Regions from separate parts of the Arthrobacter sp. TWP1-1 genome, predicted to be linked through region 2. Evidence: riboswitches for the same ligand, from Rfam matches in the RefSeq annotation. Region 2 holds a riboswitch; the other holds the start of a gene.
The links. A riboswitch is a leader RNA that binds a small molecule or an ion and turns the genes downstream of it on or off. The one in region 2 is predicted to bind cyclic di-AMP.
Positions count from the first base shown of each region.

Region 1 (4,293 bases), on a different contig from region 2:
CGACACGACCGAGATGTATTTGCGGACCATCCTGGAGTTGGAAGAAGAGAACATTGTTGCCCTGCGCGCCCGCATCGCCGAGCGTCTCCACCATTCAGGGCCCACTGTTTCTCAAACCATCGGACGGATGGAACGTGACGGTCTGGTCATCGTCTCAGGCGACCGCCACCTGGAGCTAACCCCGGCTGGCCGCGATAAGGCTACCCGGGTCATGCGAAAGCACCGACTGGCAGAGCGCCTGCTCTCCGACGTCATCGGCCTGGATTGGGCCTATGTACACGAGGAAGCCTGCCGCTGGGAACACGTCATGAGTGAGCGCGTGGAGCAGCGCCTCTTTGACCTCCTTGGCCATCCAGAAGAGTCCCCGTATGGCAACCCGATCCCTGGGCTCGAGGAGCTCGGAGGGCAAGTTTCCCCGCTCTTTGCTGCGGGATTGGTCACACTTGTCGACGCCATGAGCAGCTACGCTCCGGGTCAGGAAGTTGTCATCCATCGCCTGTCTGAACGTATCCAGGTTGAGCCCGAACTGCTCTTGCAGCTGGATGAAGGTGGACTGCGTCCGGGGGCGCGAATCTCGCTAGAACAAGTGGGAGAGTACATCTCTGTGCGCGTGCCAGGCATCGAAGGAGCGCTGGAGTTGCCTCCGGAAGTTGCCTCCCATGTGTTCGTTTCCATGAGCTAATCACTGCCGACTCGCAGTGATAGGCGGCTATTGACAAGACAGGTAACGGAATTATCACGTTTACCGCTTGTACCGTATAGTAAATATCTAACGCCGTAACCAAAGCGTTACCTTTGTGTGACACCGAACCTTGCCTTCGCACAATGGACTGAAAATAAACAGGCAAGGACGGGGGAACCACTTTTGGTTGGCCAAATGGCCAACCTTGGGGTGAAGCCCAATCTCTATGCATCACGTTGAAGTGACGCTTTCCATGGGAAAGCGCCACCGATTGACGCGTGCCAAGAGAATGGGGCCGGATCGAAAGCTTGACTCTCTGATCCGAATCCGACAGCTAACTTCGCAGGTGATCTATAGAGAGGCAATTAGTGTCAGAGATCAATCAGCGGGGACGCCGTAGGGCGTCATTGCCGGCAACACATGAGCTGTCAGTTCATGCAGGTAGCCGTCGCGAAGCTCTCGCAGCAGAGCGCGCAAGCTCAACCCCCAGTCTTTCCGTAGCTCAGATGCTACGTGCAGGTGTCGCTAGCGGCGCCGGGCAAAAAGTTGGCGTGGCCATGGCCGCCGCCGGCTTGGTGCTGGCGGTAACCCTGCCTTCCACTCAAGCCGTAGAAGCGCCCAGTATTCAGGCTTCCTCGGTCTCCTCAGTGGAGACTATTGTCAGCGCAGCGGCTGATGTTCCCATTACTTTCGCCGCCCCCCAGATCGGCAGCTCCCTTAATCCGGATGGCCAGCTCAAGGAAACGTTGAAGGTTGAAGCCTCCAATGTCACCCCGCAGGCCTCCAAGGGAACCCTTTCAGCCCCGCTGAAAAATCTGGTTCCAAGCTCTCCCTTTGGTGATCGCATTAGCCCCATCACGGGCCAGGTTGACGAACACCACACCGGCCAGGACTTTGCCATCGCCAGCGGCACCGACGTGCTTGCGGCCGCAGGTGGCACCGTGACCTTCTCGGGCTGGCACACCTACGGTGGTGGCAACCGTGTGGTTGTTGACCACGGTAACGGGCTCTCAACGTCCTATAACCACATGAGCAGCAATGCCGTCAAGGTTGGCCAAAAGGTTGAACGTGGCGAATTGGTAGGTTTCAGTGGCTCCACTGGCGCCTCTACCGGCCCTCACTTGCACTTTGAGGTCATCGTCGATGACGAGACCGTCGACCCCCTCGGCTGGCTTTAATTCCTCCACAGCCCACTTTTAGTTACGGATAAGTCACAAGACCGTGACCTGAACGTGACATTGGGAAAAATCTGTTGTAGATTCGTAATCGCGTCAACTTCGAATCAAGTTGGCGCCCATGCGTAGATTGCCTAGCTCTGCCACTGCACATGGTCCGTTCGTATCAATCGTCTGGCAGGGGCGGGGGAACCAATTATCGGTCTGAGCGCAATGCGCGAAGACCTTGGGGTGAAGCCGCGAAGCGTTAGTTCATGCAGAGGAAGAAATTCCTTCGCTGTTCAAATGTGGAGCGGCCGGGTGACTCCCATCCGAATCCGACAGCTTACCTCGCAGGCATTGGGAGAGGAAACCTTCTTGGCTTCAAATATTGCTCTTGGGCGCCACCGCGCCGAGGTTGCTAAGACCAGTCCGATCTCCACCCTCACGAAAGCCGTCAGTTCCAATGTCGGCGGGGTTGGTCGTCAGGCAGCTGTTATCGCAGCGGCATCAGGCTTGGTCTTGACATCCGGCATCGCAGCAAACGCGGCTACTCCCACTGTGGAGCGCGCTTCTGATGGTGCAACTACGCTGAACCTGAACACGGAAGCTGCTTCCGCGATCACCGCAGCGTCCACGGTGAAGATCTCCTTCGCCACCCCCGCAATCACCTCCACCCCGGCTCCTGTTGTTGAGGCACCGGCAGTTGTAGAGGCACAGAGCAGCGACGTTGCTCCCGCCGCAGCAGCAGAAGTTGCCGCACCGGCAGCAGAAGCAGCTGTAGCAGTAGCCGCAGCTCCGACAGTAACCACCAGCACCCCTGAGGTCGCTGCCAAGCCTGCAGTTGCAAGCGGAATTGGCGCCACAATCGCCAGCGCTGCCTTGTCGCAGATTGGCGTTGCTCAGGATTGCACCGCGCTTGCTAGCAACTCCTTGGCTGCCGCTGGAATTAACTTCCACGACTGGCCCGCTGGCTACCTGAGCTTGGGCCGCACGGTTTCCGCCGGCGAAGCACAGCCCGGTGACTTGATCTACTACGCAGATGGCGGCATGGGCATGGCTCACATCGCTGTTTACATTGGCAACGGCCAGGCCGTACACGGTGGATGGGGCGGCGGCATGACTGCTGTCTTCTCCGCCAACGTCGGTTCGGGTCCCGTTTTCATTGCAATGGGTCACTAAGAACTTTTTTGCCAAATGAACCCCGTCTTCGGACGGGGTTCATTTATTTAATCTGCACACCACGGACAAGGCTTGAATTCTAGGATTCTCACCTGAGACCTTGCTACGGCCGAGAGATAGCATGGCAATCATGAAAACTTTCGAAGGACCCGCGTGCAGGCCATAATCTTGGCGGGTGGATTGTCCCGCAGGCTCGGCGGTGTACCCAAGGCGGGGCTTTTGCTGGACGGGCAAACGCTCCTGGCTCGCACCGTTGACGCGGCAGCAGACTTTCTTGCCGCGGAGCCTGCCACATCCATTGGTGACGGGCGGCGCCCAGCTCCCATCGTCGTCGTGGGTCCCGTTGATCGTATTGCCGAGTGGCTGGCTACTGCCAAGAGCGGCGCAGCTACAGTGGCAGTGCAGGAGGACCCGCCATTTGCAGGTCCGGCCGCGGGCATTGCTGCCGGCCTGTCTGCCTTGACTGAGGATGCTGGGGACGCTGGCTACGTGCTCGTCCTTGCGTGCGACATGCCGCACGCCGGCGCCATTGTGGAGCTCCTTGCGCCGAAACTGGCAAGCTGCGCGCCGGGGGAGGGTGTCATGGCTGTTGCAGATGGCCGCAAGCAACCACTGGCCGCCATCTATCCACTCGCGGAACTGCATAACGCTGTGGGTGCGGCGCGGGCGGCGCACCGGCTGGAGAACGCCTCTGTTTTCTCCCTGATTGCTAATGTGAACATCAAGGAATGTGCCGTGCCATCCGGGCTCGCGGCCGATATCGACACTTGGGCGGATGCCCGCGCGCAAGGCATGGGCGCGGGGCCGGCCGACGCAGAAGGGCAGCAATTGGAAAATCACGACGAGGCTCTGCAGGCCTGGACAAAGAAACTCCTTGAGGCCTTTGAAATTGCAGACATTGATGTCGACGTTGACGCCGTGTTGAACCTTGCTGGCGTGGCCGCGCATTCGATCGTTCGTCCGGCTGCCCCACTGACCACCTTCGTGGCGGGACTTGCCGCTGGACTTGCCGCTGGAACGGGACAGGCCAGCGAGGCTACCGCCATGGCGGCGGCGTTGGGCTTGGCCAGGAAATTGGCAGCCGCGGAAGCGCACGTAGAGCCAGCAGCTGCCGTGCCGCCGGTCGCACCGGATGCGCAAACCCCCGCCGGGAACTAACGGTTCATGGTGACCGCCGCCAGCACGAGTCCGGCCGAGGATTCAGGAGCCGCGCTTCCCGACGCCGCCGAGGTCCGGAGCCTTCCTCACACGTGGGAGGAGGCGCGAGAGCGTGCC
Region 1 covers NZ_JAFCXC010000013.1:27,569-31,861, forward strand. Annotated here, with positions in the region: gene ACP7B9_RS16965 (metal-dependent transcriptional regulator) at 1-682, shown strand, start outside; cyclic di-AMP (ydaO/yuaA leader) riboswitch at 819-1,046, shown strand; gene ACP7B9_RS16970 (M23 family metallopeptidase) at 1,189-1,860, shown strand; cyclic di-AMP (ydaO/yuaA leader) riboswitch at 2,012-2,210, shown strand; gene ACP7B9_RS16975 (NlpC/P60 family protein) at 2,215-3,018, shown strand; gene ACP7B9_RS16980 (NTP transferase domain-containing protein) at 3,172-4,176, shown strand; gene ACP7B9_RS16985 (molybdopterin molybdotransferase MoeA) at 4,183-4,293, shown strand, end outside.
Region 1: another riboswitch for cyclic di-AMP. It lies ahead of ACP7B9_RS16975 (NlpC/P60 family protein); the one in region 2 lies ahead of ACP7B9_RS09150 (hypothetical protein).

Region 2 (4,293 bases):
CACCATGATCATCAGCAGGTCCGGCCGCTGGCGGATGTAGCGGAGCCCCTCTCGGATCTGCCCTTTCGCCCGCGGCACCCTGACGGGAGGGATGAGTTCGTTGACGCGCATCCGCCAGAGGGAGAAAATGACGGCTGCAAAGCTGGCTGCGTTGATTAAGAATGCCGGCCCCGTACCCACCAGCGCGATAACAAGACCTGCCACACCGGGCCCCGCGAGGCGGGCAAGGTTGAACGAGGCACTGTTAAGCGCGACGGCGTTGGGAACATCCGCTTTCCCGACGACTTCGGAGACAAATGCCTGCCTCGACGGAGCGTCAAAGGCGCTTGCCACGCCCAGCAGGAGAGCCAAAGCATAAACATGCCACAGTTGTACAGACCCGGTGACCACCAAAATTCCCAACAAAAGCGCACAAAAACCCATGGCGGCCTGTGTAATCAGCAGGAGTTTGCGCTTATTGACCCGATCGCCCAGCAGTCCTGCGTAAGGCCCAAGGAACACGATTGGCAGAAATTGCAGCCCCGTAGTGATGCCGGCTGCCGTACCTGAATTGTTAGTTAGGACCGTCAATACCAACCAGTCCTGGGCTACCCGCTGCATCCACGTTCCGATATTGGAGACCAGTGCCCCCGTCACCCAGAGCCTGTAATTGAATACCCGCAACGCCCGGAACATTGAATTCACTTAGGCACTCATCTCCTGCAAGATCAGGGCCGCCTCGTGCAGCGTGGCACGCTGTGCGGGAGTCAGCGCCGCCACGCGCCTCGCCAGCCACTCCGTTCGCTTGGAGCGCGCCCGTAAGAGGGCTGCCGCTCCCGAATCCGTAACGCGCACCAGGACTTGGCGTTTGTCCTGCGGATTTTCTTCCCTGCTGACGAATGCGGCCTCGGCCAGCCCATTGACGATCCGTGTCATGGAAGGTGCTTGAATTTGCTCGCGTGCTGCGAGCTGGCCCACTGTTCGGGGTCCGTCCATGATGGCGGCAAGGACCGAATACTGACCGGGGCTGATCTCCTGCGATGCCGCCTCTGCCCGGAGCCTGCGCGAGGTGCGCATCACCGCGATCCGCAATTCGGCGGCCAATGGGGCAGCGCCGATCCCCCGCGCGGTCTTGCGTGGGGCACCCGGGCCAGGGTCCGTCGTCGAACGTTGCGGGGAAGGGTTACGCGGGGAAGGGTCAGGGGAGAAAGTTTCGGTCATCGTCGCTGCGCTATCTACATCAAAAGTTTCGTATCGTCTGCTCTCAACTCTAGATCGTTAGCATTGCTAAGTAAATGTCGATTCGCTCACCTGCTACAAAGGTTGTTACCAAAATGTGACAATGTTAGACCGTTCGGATAGTCTGACTAAAGTGCTCGCCAACCATTTACGGTTTTTGGCACCGATGGACGGTTCGCCGAGCTCTGCCGCCGCCCATCTCCCTCCACACGCATGGCAGAGACGGGGGACCCACTTTTTACGGGCCCTTCCGCATGGAAGCCCTTGGGGTTAAGCCGACGCAGTGCAGCAGTGTTATCCACTGCCATGCCGAGCGTTGGCCGGATTCTCTAATCCGTTCCCGACAGCTCACCTCGCAGGCGTAGAGAGGCAATCACATCATGACCGCTGCACCGCAGCGCGGCCGTCGCCGCGCAGAATCAGTTCGCCGCCAGTCGATCTTTGGGCTGAGTTCCGCCCGCATCTCCCGTACCGGGACCCATGCCGCCGGTTCCGCATCGTCGGCTGTCACCAAGACCGCAAAGTGCGTGGCCGCCGTGGCCGTGGTTGGTGGGCTCCTGACTGCAGGCGCCATTGCCCAGCAGGTCGGCCACACCACGGATACGAGCCTCGCTAGCCTCGTTTCCGCCGCTGAAACATCTGCGGCCCCTACGTCGATCTCGGCCTCGGATGATGCGACCATCAGTTTCCCCGGTCTCTCCGTCACCTCGGACACGAAGGCTTCGGCGCCTGCTTCGGCCACCACGGATGTCAAGGCCGCTGCCGCTGAGGTCACGCCCGTCGCGACCACGCCAGCACCAACTCCCGCTCCGGCCGTTGCTGTGGATGACCCCGCAGCAGCAAAAGCGTACGCCGCGACACAAGTGAGCGCCCGCGGCTGGGGCGCCGGCGAAATGAGCTGCCTCACCCAGTTGTGGGAACGCGAATCTAACTGGCGCACCAGTGCGTTGAATCCCGACGGCGGAGCTTACGGGATCGTGCAGTCTTTGCCAGCTGAGAAGATGGCCAGCGTTGGCGCTGACTACCTCACCAATTACGAGACCCAGATTACGTGGGGCTTGAACTACATCACGGAGACCTACTCCACACCATGCGGCGCCTGGGCGCACTCAAATGCTGTGAACTGGTACTAACTTTCAAGGAGGGGCATGGTTCGGCAGGAAGTTCTGGGCCTAGTTCCCATCCCCGGCGGCACCATCGCCATGCGAGACGCCCGTTCGGCAGTCACCCGCGATGTGGTGCTGCGCCCGTTTTCTTTGGGCCGGACCCAACTCACCCGGGCTGATTGGTCCGCAGTAATGGACAACGCCGGGACTCCACCTTCGTTGCCTCGCCTGCCTATGCATCCCCTCACATGGTTTGACGCCATCGTGTGGTGCAACGCAGCGTCAAATGTGGCTGGTTTCTCGCCTGCCTATACCGTTGACGGACGTGAGGTCCATTGGGAGGTTGGTTCCGACGGTTACCGACTACCCACCGAGTCCGAGTGGGAGTGGGCTGCCAAAGCAGGAACAACCACCCCGGTCTATGGACCGTTGGCTGACATTGCCTGGACGGCCGCAGATGCTGTCGCGGGGCCGCAGCTCGTTGCCAGCAAGTTAGCGAATAACTACGGCCTCTTCGATATGATCGGCAACGTTTGGGAGTGGTGCTGGGATTATGCGGACACGGCCCGCTACGGCGACTACAGGAGTTTACGCGGAGCCGGCTGGGACGATCCCCACTGGAGCGCACGCGCCTCCGTTCGCCGGGGCAGCGCACCCGATGCCCTCCTTGAAGATGTCGGATTCAGGGTTGCCCGCGGAGCCGTTGGAGTTGCTGGCACCTTGTCCGCGCAGGGCTGGTCGGCCGACGCCGACAAGGAACGCGCGTCCATCAAGGGGCCTCGGCCCGTTGGCTGGACCCCGTTGCGCGGCCTCTAACGTCTTCGCAACGAAAAATGACACCGATTCCGCTTTATGACACCGGGATATCGGTGTCATAAAGCGGAATCGGTGTCATTTACTAAATTCTTTAGTCCACGACGCCGTAGAGGCGGTCGCCGGCGTCGCCAAGACCCGGAACAATGTAGGAGTTCTCGTCGAGACCCTCATCGATGGACGCCAGAACAACGTGAACGTTGTCGCGATCGCCGTGGGCGGCCTCGAGCTTTGCCAGGCCCTCCGGAGCTGCCAGCAGGCAGATGCAGGTGATGTCAGCTGCGCCGCGATCAAAGAGGAACTTGAAGGCCTCGATCAGGGTGCCGCCGGTGGCCAGCATGGGGTCCAGCACGTAGACCTGACGGCCTGTGAGGTCCTCGGGCAGGCGCTCTGCGTAGGTGATGGCTTCGAGGGTTTCCTCGTTGCGTGCCATGCCCAGGAAGCCAACTTCGGCGGTGGGCAGCAGGCGGGTCATGCCCTCGAGCATGCCAAGGCCGGCGCGTAGGATCGGCACAACTAGGGGTGTGGGCTTGACCAGTCCGGTACCAATAGCGCTGGTCACCGGAGTCTCGATGTTGACCGGCTCCACACGCACTTCGCGTGTCGCCTCATAGGCCAACAAAGTGACCAGTTCCTCGGTCAGCTGACGGAAAATGGGGGACGGAGTGTTCTTGTCCCGCAGAACGGTCAACTTGTGGGCAATAAGCGGATGATCCGCAACGAATACGCGCATGAATAAAAGCTACCATTGAGCCGTGCCCAATTCCCCGAAATTCCCTAGAATCGAGACCACCACCACGGCACTTCATGCCCAGTGGATGGGCATCGCGCTCTCGGAAGCACAGCGGGCCTTGCTGACCGCGGATGTGCCGATTGGCGCCGTCGTACTTGGACCCGGTGGGGAGATCCTTGGTTTGGGCCGCAATGAACGTGAGGCGCATGGAGATCCGACGGCGCACGCGGAGGTTGTCGCGATCCGTGAGGCTGCCGCGAAATTGGGTGAGTGGCGGCTGGCCGATTGCACGCTAGTGGTGACGCTGGAGCCGTGCACCATGTGCGCCGGGGCTATTGTGCTGGCTCGAATCCCGCGCGTCGTATTCGGTGCGTGGGATGAAAAGGCTGGAGCCGCCGGGTCGGTATTTGATGTGTTGCGTGA
Region 2 covers NZ_JAFCXC010000004.1:94,584-98,876, forward strand. Annotated here, with positions in the region: gene ACP7B9_RS09140 (MFS transporter) at 1-675, opposite strand, end outside; gene ACP7B9_RS09145 (MarR family winged helix-turn-helix transcriptional regulator) at 685-1,200, opposite strand; cyclic di-AMP (ydaO/yuaA leader) riboswitch at 1,401-1,594, shown strand; gene ACP7B9_RS09150 (hypothetical protein) at 1,599-2,351, shown strand; gene ACP7B9_RS09155 (formylglycine-generating enzyme family protein) at 2,367-3,140, shown strand; gene upp (uracil phosphoribosyltransferase) at 3,232-3,870, opposite strand; gene tadA (tRNA adenosine(34) deaminase TadA) at 3,893-4,293, shown strand, end outside.